3 regions of the Thiorhodococcus fuscus genome follow, and region 1 is predicted to be linked to each of the others. Evidence: predicted binding sites of a transcription regulator. Region 1 holds the regulator's gene; each other region holds the start of a gene.
What was found. The regulator sigma-54, encoded in region 1, starts transcription at its own class of promoters, with help from an activator protein. The targets are predictions, from matches to a motif close to TGGCANGNTNCNTGCTT.
Positions count from the first base shown of each region.

Region 1 (5,753 bases):
CGGCAACTGATGCTCGCGATCCTGTTCGCGATCGTCGGGGCCATCGCCTGGTGGCAGCTCAAGACACCGGACGGGGATGTCGGCGCGCACCGGACGCGCCCCCGACTGCCGGACTATGTCGTCGATCGATTCTCGGCGGTCGAGACCAACGACAGCGGGCGGCCGATCCGTCATCTGAAGGCGACCGAGCTGCGGCACTACGCCACGGACAATATCTCCGAACTGGACCAGCCGCGCCTGGAGCTGTACCAGACCAAGGGACCACCCTGGAACGCCAAGGCCGACCGAGGCACCATCTACGCGGACGGCGATCAGATCCGCCTGGAGGGCAACGTCGAGCTGGACCGAGCGAGCGACGATGAAAGCCGCCCGGCGCATTTCGAGACCGAACGTCTGGATATCTGGCGCGAGCAAGGATTGGCCGAAACCGATCTCGAAGTACGGGTCGACAGCGATGGCGACGCACTGACCGCGAACGGAATGCGCCTCTGGTATAACGAACCGACCCGCACCACCTTCCATGGACGCGCGCGCATCCGGCTCGCGCCCGAGTCCGATCCCGAGCAGGATCCGCACCCATGACGACCCTCAAAGCCGACCAGACCCGCGCACCCAGGCCCATCGCACACCTATTCCTGGCCGCACTCGCCGTCATGAGCGCCGGACAGGCCTGGGCGCTGAAGGATGACGCCAAACAGCCGATTCTGATCGAGGCCGACGACGTCGAGGTCCGCGAAAGCGACAACACCAGCGTCTATGTCGGCAACGTCCAGGTCGACCAGGGCAGCATGCAGCTCCTGGCCGACCATGTGACCGTCTACCATCGCGAGGACCGCCAACCCAAGTTCATCATCGCGCTGGGCAAGCCGGCACGCTACAAACAGCGTCTCGACGGCGACCAGAGCGAGGTGCACGCATTCGCCAAACGGATCGAATACAACGCCGACAAGGACGAGCTCGTCCTGATCGGCGATGGCGTGCTGATCCAGGGAGAGGACCGACTGACCAGCGAGCGCATCATCTACGATCGCGCCCACGCCCAATTCCGCGCTGGAGGCTCGGGACGGGTCAAGATCACCATCACCCCCGAAAAGCAATAAGGCACCTGCGATGAGGAGGCCCGTTTGACCGCACTGCGCGCCGAACACCTGAAGAAACACTACCGTCGGCGGCAGGTGCTGCAAGACGTCTCGGTCGAGGTCGAACCAGGAGAGGTCGTCGGCCTGCTGGGACCCAACGGTGCCGGCAAGACGACCTGCTTTTACCTGATCGTCGGGCTCATCACGGCCGACCAGGGCCGGATCTCGCTGAACGACCGCGACATCACCCGCATGCCGATGCATGCGCGCGCACGCGCCGGACTCAGCTATCTGGCGCAAGAGCCCTCGGTCTTCCGCAAACTATCGGCACGCGAGAACATCCTGGCCATCCTGGAGACCCGACGCGATCTCAAGCGCGCCGAGCGCGAGGAGCGCTGCGAGCGACTGCTCGAAGAGCTGGGCATCGCGCATGTCGGCGATTCGCTCGCCCTGAGCCTTTCGGGCGGAGAACGGAGACGGCTCGAAATCGCCCGCGCGCTCGCGGTGGATCCGGTCGTCATGCTGCTCGACGAACCCTTTGCGGGCGTCGACCCCATCGCCGTGGGCGACATCAAGGCCATCGTCTCCCATCTGCGGGACCGGCGCATCGGCGTCCTCATCACGGACCACAATGTCCGCGAGACACTCGATATCTGCGATCGAGGCTACATCATCAGTAATGGAAACGTAATCGCCTCGGGCCAGCCGCGCGAGTTGCTCGCCAACCAGCAGGTTCGAGACGTCTATCTCGGCGCCGACTTCTCGATGTGAACGGCGACCTCACGAAGCATCCATGAGCCGACATATAGCCACCAGCCTCACGCCGTCAGCCGCCAGCGCCGGTCCATCATGGACTGGATGGCGTTCTGCACCGCCCGCCCCATATCTGGCGAGTGAAAGACAGAAATGTCTTACAAAACAAAGCCGCAAACCAACCTCCGGCGACTGGCGGCTCTTTTCGCCGAAATGGGCTAGAATGGCAACAGGCACTCTTATTGCTTTAGACCTCAAGCGGTTCACCTCAAGGCGCGTACGCGATCGATGAAGCAATCCATCCAGCTTCGCCTCAGCCAACACCTCACCATGACGCCCCAGTTGCAGCAGGCGATCAAGCTGCTGCAACTCTCGACGCTCGAGCTCCAGAAGGAGATCCAAGAGGCACTCGAAACCAATCTCATGCTCGAAGAGGGCGATGAGAACGAACGTTTCGCGGCCAGTGAGCAGAGCGACGTGCGGCTCGACCAGAGCCAGGTCGAGGCGGAACCCCAGCGCGGCGAGCAGGACTTGGCCGTGGATCGCGAGATCCGCGCCGAGTCGAACGAGATGCCGGACGATCTGCCGGTCGACACCCAGTGGACCGACGTCTTCGACAGCTATCTGCCGCCGACCTCGCACGGCAGCGACGACAGCTCCGATTTCGATCCGTTCGCCCAGCAGAGCCGCCCACAAAGCCTGCAGGATCATCTCGCCTGGCAGCTGAATCTGAGCCGTCTGAACGAGCGCGACTTCATGATCGCTCAGACGGTCATCGACTCGATCGATCAGGCCGGCTATCTGCGCGCGGACGTCGATGAGCTGCTCGCCGCCATCGACAACCCGGATATCAGCGTCGAGGAGGTCGAGACGCTGATCCACCGCGTCCAATCGCTCGACCCGCCAGGCATCGGCGCACGCAGCATCCAGGAATGCCTGATCATCCAGCTGCGTCAGTTGCCCGACCAGGTTCCTGCACGCAACCTGGCCCTTCGGGTCTGCGCTGAGGGTTTCGAGCATTTGCCCAGAAGGGACCTCGGCGCGCTCGCCCGCCTGCTGAAGGAACCGGAGGAGCGCATCGCGGAGGCGGTCGCGCTCATCCGCCAACTCAATCCGAAGCCGGGGACCTTGATCGAAGAGGCGCCGCCGGAGTACGTTGTCCCCGACATCTTCGTCCGTAAAGGGGAGGGTCGCTGGCACGTCGAACTCAATCCGGAGTCGACGCCGAAACTGAGAGTGAACGCGGATTACGCGCGACTGATCAGGCGCTCGGATCAAAGCGCGGACAGCACCACGCTCAAGAGCCATCTGCAGGAGGCACGATGGTTCATCAAGAGCCTGGCCAGCCGCAACGACACGGTTCTGCGCGTGGGATCCAAGATCGTGGAGATGCAACAGGACTTCTTCGAACTCGGCGACGAGGGCATGCGCCCGATGGTTCTGCGCGACATCGCCGAGGCGCTCGAACTGCACGAATCCACCGTATCCCGGGTCACCACCCAGAAGTACATGCATACACCGCGAGGCACATTCGAGTTCAAGTATTTCTTTTCATCGCACGTCAACACCGCTTCTGGCGGCGAGTGTTCATCCACGGCGATCCGCGCCCTGATTCGCAAGCTGATCTCGGGGGAATCCGCCAGAAAGCCCTTGAGCGACAGCAAAATCGCACAGGAACTCGCTGATCAGGGCATCAAGGTCGCACGCCGAACAGTCGCCAAATATCGCGAGGCAATGGGTATCCCACCCTCGAACGAGCGCAAACGCCTAGCATGAGCAGGCTGTTTGAACCTAAGGAGTCAAATGATGCAGATTAACCTGACGGGTCACCACATCGACGTAACCGAAGCGCTGAAGGGTTATGTCGACAGCAAATTCGAACGTCTCGAACGACACTTCGACCACGTCATCAACGCCCACGTCGTCCTCAGCGTTGAAAAGCTCACCCAAAAGGCGGAGGCGACGCTCCATATCAATGGAGGCAAGGTATTTGCCGACTCCGCCCATGAAGACATGTACGCAGCCATCGACGGGCTCATCGACAAGCTCGATCGACAAGTGATCCGCTACAAGGAGAAGAAGAACAGCCACCGACCTGGTGCACCGATCGCCGCCGCCGAGGAGGAATGAGGCGATGGCCGGAAACGTTCATACCGAATGACGCCGAATGGGCGTTCGTCCTCTAAGAGGGCCGGCGGGAGCATGGCCAAGCGCCGCCCCGCCCTCGCCCGACACCGAAGACGGACGTCACGCCAGGTCGTCGCATGAACGTTGACCGAAAGCGCCTAAGATCCCGATACGCATCGATCTGACCGCTGCGCCGACTCGCTGAGGCGCGCGACACCTCGAACGGACACAAGGAAGGCCGTTCGAGGTGTTTTTCATTGAGACGATGGCGACTGAGCACATATGATGCACCCGTCATCCCATGCACCCGTCATCGGGCCGATTTCGAGGAAACCACGACTCATGACCAGAATCACTTGTCCGCGATGCCTCTGGCAACCATCGCCAAGCGACATGATCGCCGTGAAACGCGCCGGTGCCTGACAGGAGTTGACCCCATGTTCAGCCCCGATCTGATCAGCGAATCCCGCATCGGATGCGGCCTTGAGATCTCCAGCAAGAAGCGTCTGCTCGAAACACTGGCCGAACTCCTGGCGACCGATCACCCGCGACTACAGACCGAAACCGTCTTCGAGCGCCTGCTCGAACGCGAGCGTCTCGGCAGTACCGGGCTCGGTCACGGGATCGCGCTGCCTCACGCGCGCCTGAAGGAGGTATCCGACGTCATCGGCGCCTTCGTCCAGATCAAGCAAGGGATCGATTACGATGCCGCAGACGGCGAGTCCGTCGACCTGGCCTTCGCCCTGCTCGTCCCGGAGGCGGCGAACGAGGAGCATCTCCACCTGCTCGCCCATCTGGCCAGCCTCTTCAGCGACCCCGAGATCCGAGCGCAACTGCGCGAAGCCGACTCCGCTGCCCGACTCCTGAGCGTCCTGAACGCACGATAGACCGCCCGGCGAGACGCCAGCAATGATCGACAGCCTGCAATTCCTGATCGCTCAGACGGCGCCGCAACTCAAGCTCGGTTGGCTCACACCCGAGCCCAAGGAGCCACGCCCGCTGCGCGGCGAAACACCTGCGCACGGGAGCCAGTCTCTGATCGGATCGCTCAACTGCATCCACCCCAACCGACTGCAGGTGATCGGCCACCCCGAGCAGATCTATCTGACCGAACTGGGAAGCACCGCCTTTACCGAAACCATCGAAAAGCTCTTCGCCGACCGTCCCGCAGCGGTGATCTTCTCCGATGACATCGAGCCGGATGCCGCCCTGCGAGAGGTCGCCGAGCGCACCCAGACCCCGCTTCTCAGCTCGTCGCTCGGGGATCAGGATCTGATCAACCATCTACGCTATTTCCTGACCCACGCCTTGGCCGAACGCGAGACCGTTCACGGCGTCTTCATCGAGGTGCTGGGCATGGGCGTGCTGCTGGTGGGCAATCCAGCGGTGGGCAAGAGCGAACTGGCGCTGGAGCTCATCACGCGCGGTCACCGCATCATCGCCGACGACGCGCCCCGGTTCGCCCGCATCGCGCCCGAGGTACTGGAAGGGACCTGCCCGGAGACACTCCGAGACTTCCTTGAGGTCCGAGGACTCGGCATTCTCAACATCCGGGCCATGTTCGGCGAGGGCGCGGTGCTGCGCGACAAAACGCTCAACCTCATCATCGACCTGCAGCCGCTGGACCACCAGCAGCTCGAATGCATCGATCGGCTCAGCGGAAGCCTCACGGCCATGAACATCCTGGGCGTCGCCGTCCCCAAGATCCTGATGCCGGTCGCCCCCGGCCGCAATCTGGCCATCCTGGTCGAAGCGGCGGTGCGCCACCAGATCCTACGGATCCGGGGCTATGAC
Region 1 is NZ_JBHUHX010000015.1:11,551-17,303, forward strand. It holds gene lptC (LPS export ABC transporter periplasmic protein LptC) at 1-582, shown strand, start outside; gene lptA (lipopolysaccharide transport periplasmic protein LptA) at 579-1,100, shown strand; gene lptB (LPS export ABC transporter ATP-binding protein) at 1,125-1,850, shown strand; gene ACFSJC_RS06650 (RNA polymerase factor sigma-54) at 2,121-3,608, shown strand; gene hpf (ribosome hibernation-promoting factor, HPF/YfiA family) at 3,639-3,962, shown strand; gene ACFSJC_RS06660 (PTS sugar transporter subunit IIA) at 4,397-4,846, shown strand; gene hprK (HPr(Ser) kinase/phosphatase) at 4,869-5,753, shown strand, end outside.

Region 2 (5,753 bases), on a different contig from region 1:
ATTGATGTACCGAAGGGTTAAGTCCTTGTCAAACAGCATCACTGCCGTATTGAGATGATCCAGAATCATCCTCTCAATGGCCGGTCTGACCGTTGGCGGAATCGTCATGAGGCGTAATCCAGATAGATGTTCGCTGCGTCGTCGCTCGTTGACGAAATCGGTTTCGATCCTGAACCGAAGGTGAGTGGCAACGACGAGGTGATTCGATCATGTCTAAGGATCGGGATCCTGACCTATAAAAGCAATAAGCGAGCCAAGTTTTAGGCTTGGGGGCGATTCCGCATGCTGGAGGATCGGGAGTGCTTTCGCGCCCGAATAGCGACGAAACGCATCGCTGCGAGGGGGCTATCGAGGGACGCCCGGCATATGCAGGCGAACGGAGGGTTTGGTGCAGTCGCCCAGTGTGGCGATAGGACGGGCGGATATTGGGTGCGTCCATGCACCCGGTCATTCTTAATACCGAATGACGATCGATCCGATCAGAGGCTGTAGTACATGTCGAACTCGACGGGGTGCGTCGTCATCCGCAGCCGGGTCACTTCATCCATCTTCAGCTTAATGTAGCTGTCGATCAGGTCGTCGGAGAAGACGCCGCCAGCGGTCAGGAACTCGCGGTCCTTGTCGAGTGCTTCCAGGGCCATGTCGAGCGAGGAGCACACGGTCGGGATAGCCTTCGCCTCTTCGGCCGGCAGGTCGTAGAGGTCCTTGTCCATTGAGTCGCCGGGATGGATCTTGTTCATGATGCCGTCGAGACCGGCCAGCATCATCGCGGAGAACGACAGATAGGGGTTACCGGTCGAGTCGGGAAAACGCACCTCGATGCGACGGCCCTTGGGGCTGGCGCAGTGCGGGATACGGATCGACGCCGAACGGTTGCGAGCCGAGTAGGCCAGCATGACCGGAGCCTCGAAGCCGGGGACCAGACGCTTGTAGGAATTGGTCGAGGCGTTGGTCAGGGCGTTCAGTGCACGGGCGTGCTTGATGATGCCGCCGATGTAGTAGAGCGCGTTGTCGGACAGACCGGCGTACTTGTCGCCTGCGAAGAGGTTCTGGCCATCCTTCGACAGGGACTGGTGGACGTGCATGCCGTTGCCGTTGTCGCCGACCAGCGGCTTGGGCATGAAGGTCACTGTCTTGCCATAGGCGTGAGCGACGTTCTGGATGACGTACTTGAGGATCTGGTTCTGGTCGGCGCGGGCCACCAGGGTGTCGAACTTGGTGCCGATCTCACACTGACCTGCGGTCGCCACTTCGTGGTGATGAACCTCGACCCCAACGCCCATCTCTTCGAGGGTGAGACACATGGCCGCACGCAGATCGTTGAGGGAGTCGACCGGGGGAACCGGGAAGTAACCACCCTTGACGCCAGGACGATGACCCATGTTGCCGTCGGGGAAGACGCGCTCGGAATTCCAGCCGGCCTCTTCGGAGTCGATCTTATAGAAGGAACCCGACATGTCGGAGCCCCAACGGACGTCGTCGAGGACGAAGAATTCCGGCTCGGGCCCGAAATAGGCGGTGTCGGCGATACCGGTGGACTTGAGGTAAGCCTCGGCGCGCTTGGCGACGGAACGCGGATCGCGCTCGTAGCCGATCATGGTGTCCGGTTCGAGGATGTCGCAGCGGATGATCAGGGTGTTCTCGTCGGAGAAGGGGTCGATGACCGCAGTGTCCGCCTCGGGCATGAGCACCATGTCGGATGCCTCGATGCCTTTCCAGCCGGCGATCGACGAACCGTCGAACATCTTGCCGTCCTTGAACATGTCTTCGTCGATGACACTGGCGGGCATGGAGACGTGCTGCTCCTTGCCGCGAGTATCCGTGAAGCGAAGGTCGACGAACTTCACTTCGTTGTCTTTGATCATCTTAATGACATCTGTCATTTGGCAGTCTCCGATGCAGTTTTCTCAAAATCTGTTCCGGCAGACGCGATTCTGGACGCCGAGTCGAGAGACGGGCTCACAGAAGGCATCGCACCCGGCGCCGGAGCGTAACAGGTCGCCGATTGAGTTGCACGAGCCGCTATCGAAATCCCTGAAGAGGTCGGATGGAGCCGTCGGCTCTGTCCGCGAGGGGACTCGGGGTTGGGCGGTTGGCCCACTCAATGGTCTCGCTGGCCGTATGCAATGAATACGCCAAGCATCCGCCTTGTCAGGTGGCTCGGGTTGACCTCATGGTTCGGGGATGGAGGCATGCGCACTAACGGTCTAATAGGATGATTTAATTGGGATATACCTTGCATAAGGTGCCGACGCTACCTGGTTGCGATCCCGTATGGATGAGTGGTCATCAGACGCTGCGGCACATGCGAGCCCAGAATTGCACCAATAACGTACCTGATGACGAGCGAGCGCACCAATATAGCGCATAAAGTCACCCATAGTAGATCCGAACACGCCCGAAGGCCGGTTCTTGGGCCAGGGCGTTCTGGAGCTCGTTCCTCAAACCGGAGGGATCCCAGCCCTTTCTCAGGCAAGCCGATATCGGCAAATAGACGTCGATATCGATTTTGCCTCCCAGATAGTGGAAGACGACACGCTCGCGTTCGCAAGCCGCCGGAATCGCCGACCAGGCCGAGGCGATGATGGCCAGCGCCTCGGCGCGAAGTGGCAGAAGCGGACCGGCCGGAATGGTCTCATCGTCCTCTGGATCGATATGCACCGTGACGTCCGTGATCTCGGCAATCTGACGTTTCAGGCGCTGCTCCACCAGAACGCTGACCATATGCCCCTCCGAAACGCTGACGTAGGGATCGACCAGGACGTGAACGTCGGCCGAGGCCCGCCCGCCGGAGCGCCGGGTTCGCAGCATATGGATGGAACGGACGCCGCCGACCGAACAGATGGTATCCGTGACGTCTTTCAGACGAGAGGCCTCCAGTCCGGTGTCGACCAGTTCGTTGGTTGCCTCCCAGCCGAGCTCCCAGGCGATCTTGGCAATCATGACCGCGACGAGGATGGCGGCGATGGCGTCCAGATAGGGAAGTCCGGCCATGGTGCCGAGAACGCCGATGAAGACCACGATCGAGGAGATGGCGTCGGAGCGATGATGCCAGGCATTGGCTCTCAGCAGATCCGACTTGACCCGCTTGGCATAGCCGAGGGTCCACCAATAGAGCCATTCCTTCACGCCGATCGAAAACAGGCTCACGACCAAGGCGGAGAGTTCTGGGCGAAGGAGTTCTTCGGGCTGAAAGAGTCGCTCGGCGGCATCCCAGCCGATACCGATGGCGACGCCGAACAGCAGGAACCCCAAAGCGAGGGTCGCGACCGTCTCGTAGCGTGCGTGGCCGTAGGGATGATCGCGATCCGCCTCCTGGCTCGCATGGTGGCCGGCGATGAGGACCAGCAGATCGGAGAGCAGATCGGAGAGCGAATGGATGCCGTCGGCGATGAGCGCCTGGGAATGGCCGAGCTGCCCCACGACCACCTTGAGCACCGACAGAAGAAGATTGACGATGGCGCCACCCACAGCCGTGCGGGTCACTGCCTGAGTGCGGTCGATCTGAGTTTGGTTTTCCTTGGACACGGTACTCGGTCGTCGAGACGAATGTTGGAGCGAGCGGCTCAGTATAGCGGAGCCAGGGTGTCACGCGGTGTATGAGACGTGCCTCTCGGGGTGGGTCGACCTTGGCGTGATTCGCGCCGAGGGACGCCTGGAGAACGCGAGACCCGTCTCGACCCAAGAAGTCTTCCCTTGGTCGGCGGTGGGCGCACGGCGCGCGACGCCGAGGGGTATCCTATTGGCTCCAATGCAATGGAACCCGTTTTTCCCCACAGGCCCGCACCGAATTTCCGCCCTGCCGGCACGGACGAATCGGCGACCGAATATACTGCAGGATTTTTCCACATAACCTGGATGAAGGAGACCCCTTTGAATCTAGAATCCGAGGATCTCGGGACCTTTCAAGGTCTCATATTTGCACTGCAACGATACTGGGCCGAGTTGGGCTGCGTCATCGTTCAGCCGCTGGACATGGAGGTCGGAGCCGGCACCTTCCATCCGTCCACCTTTCTGCGCTCGATCGGCCCCGAGCCATGGCGAAGCGCCTACGTTCAACCGTCGCGCCGACCGACCGACGGCCGCTACGGCGAGAACCCAAACCGACTGCAGCACTATTACCAGTTCCAGGTGGTGCTCAAGCCGTCACCGATCGACATCCAGGATCTCTATCTGAGCTCGCTCCGTCGCCTGGGACTGGATCCCTCGGTGCACGATATTCGCTTCGTCGAGGACAACTGGGAATCGCCGACACTCGGTGCCTGGGGTTTGGGCTGGGAGGTCTGGCTCAACGGGATGGAGGTGACTCAGTTCACCTACTTCCAACAGGTCGGCGGTCTGGACTGCCGTCCGGTCACCGGCGAGATCACCTACGGCCTCGAGCGCATCGCCATGTATCTGCAGAACGTGGAGAGCGTCTACGACCTGGTCTGGAGCCGCACGCCCGAGCGCACGGTCACCTATGGCGACGTCTTCCATCAGAACGAGGTCGAGCAGTCGACATACAACTTCGAGCATGCGGATGTCGCCGCACTGTTCGATCTGTTCGATACCTGCGAGCGCGTCAGCACCAGCCTGATCGAGAATGGACTGCCTCTGCCCGCCTACGATCAGGTCCTGAAGGCCTCGCATACCTTCAATCTGCTGGACGCGCGCGGTGCCATCTCGGTCACGGAGCGTCAGCGATTCATCCTTCGGGTGAGGGCGCTGTCTCGGGCGGTCGCACAGGCCTATTACGAAAAACGGGAAGCGCTCGGCTTCCCCATGTTGACGCAGTGATTGGGAGATGATTTTGGATACATTCGCTGACCTCTTGATCGAGATAGGGACGGAGGAACTCCCGCCGATCGCCCTGCCGAAGCTCTCCAAGGCCTTCGCCGATGCGGTGGGATCCCAGTTCGAGGGCTACGGGATTTCGTACCGCGCCATCGAGCGATTCGCGACGCCAAGACGTCTGGCCGTCTTGGTGCGGGACCTCCAGACCCGTCAGGCGGATCAGGAGAGCGTGCGCCGAGGTCCCGCCGTGCGAGCGGCGTTCGACGCTTCGGGAAACCCGACGCCCGCAGCCCAAGGGTTCGCGCGTTCCTGTGGCGTCGAGGTAACGGATCTGGGACGGGAGGTGTCCGAAAAGGGCGAGTGGCTCATCTACAAGAGCCTGATCCCGGGTCAAGACACGGCGACCTTGGTGCCAGACGTCGCAGAAAAGGCACTCGCGGCCCTACCGATCCCCAAGCGCATGCGCTGGGGCGCTGGCAACGAGGAATTCGTGCGTCCGGTGCATTGGGTGTGTCTGGTTATTGGCGCGACCCCGATCGAGGGTTCCGTGCTCGGTCTGACCTCGGCCCCGGTCACCTACGGGCATCGCTTCCATCATCCCGATGCCATCACGATCGAAGAGGCGGCGAGCTACGAAGCGCGTCTAAGCGCCGAGGCTTATGTCGTACCCTCATTCGAGGCCCGTAAGACATCGATCGAAAAGCAAATCCGGACCATGGCCTCCGAGCAGGGGTTGGTTCCACGTATCGATCCGGGTCTGTTGGAGGAGGTCGCTGCGCTGGTCGAATGGCCTCAGACTCTACTCTGTCATTTCGACGAGAAATTTCTGGAGATCCCTCCTGAGGTTCTGATCGAGACGATGCAGACCAACCAGAAATATTTTCCCGTCGAAGATGCCGAGGGGAGACTTCAGTCGGCCTTCATCGTCGTCACCAACCTGGAGAGCCAGGATCCCGATCGGGTCCGCGAAGGCAACG
Region 2 is NZ_JBHUHX010000036.1:105,068-110,820, forward strand. It holds gene glnL (nitrogen regulation protein NR(II)) at 1-108, opposite strand, end outside; gene glnA (glutamate--ammonia ligase) at 480-1,883, opposite strand; gene ACFSJC_RS13310 (cation diffusion facilitator family transporter) at 2,374-3,528, opposite strand; gene glyQ (glycine--tRNA ligase subunit alpha) at 3,874-4,779, shown strand; gene glyS (glycine--tRNA ligase subunit beta) at 4,787-5,753, shown strand, end outside.
Region 2: the regulator sigma-54 is predicted to act here: its motif matches at 2,122-2,138, upstream of glnA (glutamate--ammonia ligase).

Region 3 (5,753 bases), on a different contig from region 1:
CTTCGAGGACGTCGTCGAGCATCTTGGCGACGAGGCGCCCGACTTCTTTCGCGAGGGCATGGGACAGATGGAGGCACTGGACTACCCCGACCAGATTCGACAGGTCATGCAGCACTATTTCGAACGCTGTTGCAGCGGACAGCGGCTGCACTGACCGAGTCTACACCGATAGGCCCCGAGCGCGTGCTTCCACCAACCAGCACGAGCGCCTGACGGATTCAATCCGCTTCCAGGTCGGAGACTGGCCAAGCATTCAGATAGCCCGTTCAGCGCGGCACGGACGCACCTTGCACCTGCCCCCGAACCATCGACCGTCGCATCCGACACGCCCAGACCCACCCCAAGTGCGCCTCGACGCCGCACTGAGTCGATGCGCCCCAGATTGAAGAGGATCGGGTAGAGTGCATACTGCAGTGGGTGCGGAACAGGGATCGATTGGTCCAAGAATGCCAATAAAGCAGCCGGATTCACAATAAACAAAAAACGAACGGCATCGACCGAGGAGAGATTCGCGTGGAGTTCCTGAAGTCCAATCTGGACCTGGGGGTGATGGGCCTCTTGGGGCTGATGAGTTTCGTCATGATCGCATTCGTCATCGAACGATTGCTCTATTTCGCCCGTGTAGACCTGGCCGCATTCGATGACGCGGAGGATCTGGAACTGGCACTCACCCGCAACCTCACCACCATCGCCACCATCGGAGCCAACGCGCCCTATATCGGACTGCTCGGCACCGTACTGGGCATTCTCATCGCCTTCTACGATATCGGTCGCACGGGCGAGATCGAGACCGCCACCATGATGATGGGGCTGGCCCTGGCGCTCAAGGCCACCGCGCTGGGCCTGGTCGTCGCCATCCCATCGCTCGTCTTCTACAACGCACTGCTGCGGCGAACCGAATCGCTCAAGGTGCGCTGGCGCAGGGTGAAGCGTCCATGAAACGCATCGATCAGATCAATGTCCTGCCTTTCATCGACATCATGCTGGTGCTGCTCGCCATCGTGCTGACGACGGCGACCTTCATCAGCGAGGGGCGCCTGGAGATCCGGCTACCCACGTCGACGAGCCAACCCGACACGCCTCCCCCGCACTCGGTCGAGATCGCGATCGACGCCGATGGCGCCTTCTACCTGGACGCGGAGCCCGTCACCGAGGAACGGCTCGCCACGGCATTGGACGGCCTGGAGACATCGACTCCCATCGTTCTGCGCGTCGACGCAGCGACCCGTTTCGAACGCTTCGTCGCCGTCGTCGATCAGCTCAAGACCCGCAAGCTGGAGCGCCTGACCATCCTGACTCGCAAGTCATGAGCCGAATCCAGCGCTGCCGACGCTGCATCTGGGCCGGAATCGCATGCTCCGCAGTGCTGCACGCGGCCGGGGCCGCCGCGCTCTTGCGACTCGGCACGCCAGCCGATCCGCCACACCAAGGTGAGACAACCGTCCCGATCGAGCTTGGCATGTTCGGTAACCCCGAACCCGCAGCGGCAGATGCCCCGGCGACAACCGAAACGCCCGGCACCCAGCCGTCACCAGCAACCGCACGCGACGAGACGCCACCAAGCAAAACCGAGCCGGAGCCGGAGACGGAGACGGAGCCAACGGATTCGAGCGCTGACCACCCCGAGCCACCACCTCCCCCGATCCCAGTGGCGCCAACGGTCGCGCCCAAGCTTCAGCCTAAACCCACCCCGACGCCCCGCCCTCTGGAACCCAACACGGAACGCCGGAGCACGAAACCACACCACGACAAGGCGCCAGAGGCCAAGACGGCCAACAAGACGACGAAACGACCGCCCAAGCCAACCCCGAAGCCGAAGGTGCGAAAAGCCGCGTCCCCCACAAATAATCCGGCGCCGGCAAAGACCAAGCGCACACCCGATCACGGCGATACGAGGGGCAGCGGATCGCGCGCCCAAGGCTCGGCGGACGGAAATGGCAAAGGCAGCGGCACATCCCCAGGGGTGTCGAAGGCACGCCAACAGGCATCCGAGCGCACCTATCTGTCCGCGCTTCAACGTGCGATCTCGCGCCAGCAACGCTATCCAGCCAGTGCCAGACGCCGTCAGCAAACGGGGACGACGACCCTGGCCTTCGTCATTCAGGCAAACGGACACATCGGTCAGATCCGTATCGTCAAAAGTTCCGGGCATCCATCGATCGACCGGGCCGCACTCGACGCCATGCGCCGGCTCGGGCGCTTCAAGCCGATTCCGACCGAACTGAACCGCAGAACCTGGGCACTCCAGGTTCCGATTCGTTTCGACCTCCAATGAGATCGCACCGACTCGAACGGCCGACGCACCAGAACTGACCGATTCGAGGGACCTTGAGTATCATTGGTTCAGCATCCGCTGAAACGCTTAAATAACGAGGACACGAACATGGCATCACTCGACCTTGAGCATTTGCGCCCCCTGCAGGATCAACTCGCCAATCATGCGATCTACGGGGCGATCGAGCGCGTTGAGGACCTGCGAATCTTCATGCACCATCATGTCTTCTCGGTCTGGGACTTTATGTCCCTAATCAAATACCTCCAATCCTCCATCGCCCCGGTCCGGGTACCCTGGATACCGACCGAGGATCCCGACCTGCGATATTTCATCAATCAACTGGTACTGGAGGAGGAGTCGGATGCCATCCCGCTTCCCGACGGCGAACTCCATTACGCCAGCCATTTCGAGTTCTACTGCCAGGCCATGCGTGAGATTGGCGCGGATGCCGAGATGCCGCGACGCTTTCTCGACGAGGTCGCCGCACTGGGCGTGGACAAGGCGCTCTATTCGGATCAGGTCCCCAGCCCGGCGCGCTATTTCAGCGAAACGACATTCGGCTTCATCCGCGCGGACAAGCCGCATATGGCGGCGGCTGCGCTCGCGCTCGGGCGAGAGAATCTGATCCCGGAGATGTTTCGACGCTTCCTAGAGCGCATGGGGATCACCCCCGAACAGGCCCCGACCTTCCATGCCTATCTGAACCGACACATCCATCTCGACCAGGACTTCCACGGCCCCCTGTCGATGAAGCTGCTGGAACGACTCTGCGCCGACGATCCCGAGCGCATCGAAGAGGCGGAAACAGCAGCCGAAGAGGCGATCTGCGCCCGTATCCGCTTCTGGGACGGGGTACTGGAGTCGATCGAGTCGTCGCATCGCCCCCAATAACCAACCGGCTTGACATGTTTTTTCTCGCCTCCAGATTGTTTCGCACACAGAAACCGAACAACCGACGAGGCGAGAAGACATGAACGCAGCGCTAGCCGTGCCCCTGGACAATGAAGGATTCCTGCTCGACCGCGACGACTGGAGCGAAGAGATCGCGATCGAGCTCGCCAAGGCCGACGACTTCGAGATGACCGATCAGGTGATGACCTTCATTCGCGAGGCACGCTCCATGTACGAAGAGAATGGCGTGGTTCCGCCCATTCGCATCTTCGCCAAGAAGCAGAAGGTCTCCACCAAGGATCTCTACGACATCTTCAAGAAAGGCCCCATGAAGCTGATCTGCAAATGGGGCGGCCTGCCGAAACCGACAGGCTGCGTTTAGGATCAAACCTCACCGCGATTGTAATCGGGCTGCGCGGTGATCTTGTGGATACTGAGATCGGCGCCGTTGTACTCCTCCTCCTCGCTCAGACGCATCCCGATCGATATCTTGATAAGGCCATAGACCAGCCCGCCACCGACGAAGGCCAGAACGACGCCGATCAGACTGCCGGTGAGCTGAGCAAGGAAGCTCACGCCACCGACGCCGCCGAGCGCCTTGAGCCCGAAAATGCCAGCGGCGATGCCTCCCCAAAGCCCACAGAGACCGTGCAGCGGCCAAACGCCCAGCACGTCATCGATACGCCACCTGTTCTGGGTCAAGGTAAAGGCGTAGACGAAGAGACCACCCGCAATCGCTCCGGTGATCAAGGCGCCGATCGGATGCATCAGGTCCGAGCCCGCGCACACGGCCACCAGTCCGGCAAGCGGTCCGTTATGCAGGAAGCCAGGGTCGTTCTTGCCAGCGACCATCGCCGCCAGGATCCCGCCCACCATGGCCATCAACGAATTGACCGCAACCAGCCCATTGACAGCCCCAACGGTCTGCGCCGACATCACGTTGAATCCGAACCAGCCCACGGTTAGGGTCCAGGCGCCGAGCGACAGAAAGGGAATGGAGGACGGCGGATGGGCCGTTATGCCGCCGTCCTTACGGTAGCGCCCGATCCTTGGCCCAAGCAGGAGGACGGCGGCAAGCGCGATCCAGCCACCGACCGCATGCACCACTACCGAGCCGGCGAAATCATGGAAGGGGGCGCCGAACAGCCGCTCGATCAGTGCCTGCATCCCCAGATTGCCGTTCCAGGTCATGCCCTCGAACGTCGGATAGAGGAATCCGACGATCAGAAAGGAGGCGAGCAATTGGGGATAGAAGCGCGCACGTTCAGCGATCCCTCCCGAGATGATCGCCGGAATGGCCGCCGCGAAGGTCAGCAGGAAGAAGAACTTCACCAACGCGTAGCCACTCTTATCCTGCAGCACGGCCGCATCCGAAAAGAAGTCGACCCCGTACGCCAAGCTATATCCGACGAAAAAATAGGCTATGGTCGAGATCGCGAAGTCGCTCATGATTTTCGAGAGCGCGTTGACCTGATTCTTGGCGCGAACCGTCCCGACCTCGAGGAACGCAAACCCAGCGTGCATAGCCAGCACCATCACGGCGCCGACTAGAATGAACAAGACGTCTGTACCTGCCTGCAGTGACTCCATCGTCAACTCTCATGCGAACAATTTTGGTGCATGCCATAAGCAGGTATCAGGCCAATTATCATCGGGGAGCGCAATTTCCGTGCTCCGAAACCTGACACGATGACGCATACATGCACCAAACAGGTGACAACCGTCCCTAGCATGAATGAGTTGGGCGCGACTCGGTCTGCGATGATGGACCATGAGTCGATGACTTCCGGCCCCTGACCGCACTATTCCAAAGCACCAGTGGCGCGACCCAGGCACTCCGAAAAAGCACCATCATGGATCACAGAGGCACCGAGCGCGCACCATTATCAGTCACGACATGCGACACGCCGGATGCCAGTCGAACGACACAAGCGGATTCCGCCCCCTATGGCGTGACGAGGACCCCATCACAGATTCAAAATAAACACGGCACGAGAAAGCGGGAATCTGCGAATAATCCGACGACGGCCTCGCTGAACGGCCAGCAGACGTCGATCGATCGGCGGACTCCAAACCCACGTCAAGATTCAAGGAAACGTTGCCCCAGGGCGATGAGGCAAACACTATGGGCTATTGGTTAATCGGAACGTTGGTCGGCGCCCTCGCGGGCGCAGGTGGGTTTTTGGCGGCAACCCTCGGGGGAGAAGGACTCTATCCGAGTCTTGCATCGCATCTGACGCTCGGTGTCGCGATCGCCTCGATCACCACATGGCTGCTCAAGAAGACCCTGGGCCAGGCACTGCACGGACTCGAAAGCACCCTGTCGCATATGCATGCGGACGGGGATCTGTCGCGCCGCGCACCCGAGATCAAGGGGCCCGCAGCCCGCTCGGCCTTGCTCTTCAACGCCCTGATCGAGAGCTTTCAGGGCATCATAGGCAAGGTCATCTTCGACGCCGAACGGGTCGCGGCGACGGCGGACGCACTCGCCCAGCATGCCCGCGCCGTCGCCGACGGATCCAACGCCCAGCGCGAGACCTCGGGCGCTCTGGTCGAGCGGATCGAGCGCATGACCACAAGCGTCAAT
Region 3 is NZ_JBHUHX010000004.1:88,799-94,551, reverse strand. It holds gene ACFSJC_RS02075 (hypothetical protein) at 1-154, shown strand, start outside; gene exbB (TonB-system energizer ExbB) at 514-939, shown strand; gene ACFSJC_RS02065 (biopolymer transporter ExbD) at 936-1,310, shown strand; gene ACFSJC_RS02060 (energy transducer TonB) at 1,307-2,275, shown strand; gene ACFSJC_RS02055 (DUF3050 domain-containing protein) at 2,384-3,166, shown strand; gene ACFSJC_RS02050 (TusE/DsrC/DsvC family sulfur relay protein) at 3,246-3,548, shown strand; gene ACFSJC_RS02045 (ammonium transporter) at 3,551-4,756, opposite strand; gene ACFSJC_RS02040 (methyl-accepting chemotaxis protein) at 5,292-5,753, shown strand, end outside.
Region 3: the regulator sigma-54 is predicted to act here: its motif matches at 4,794-4,810, upstream of ACFSJC_RS02045 (ammonium transporter).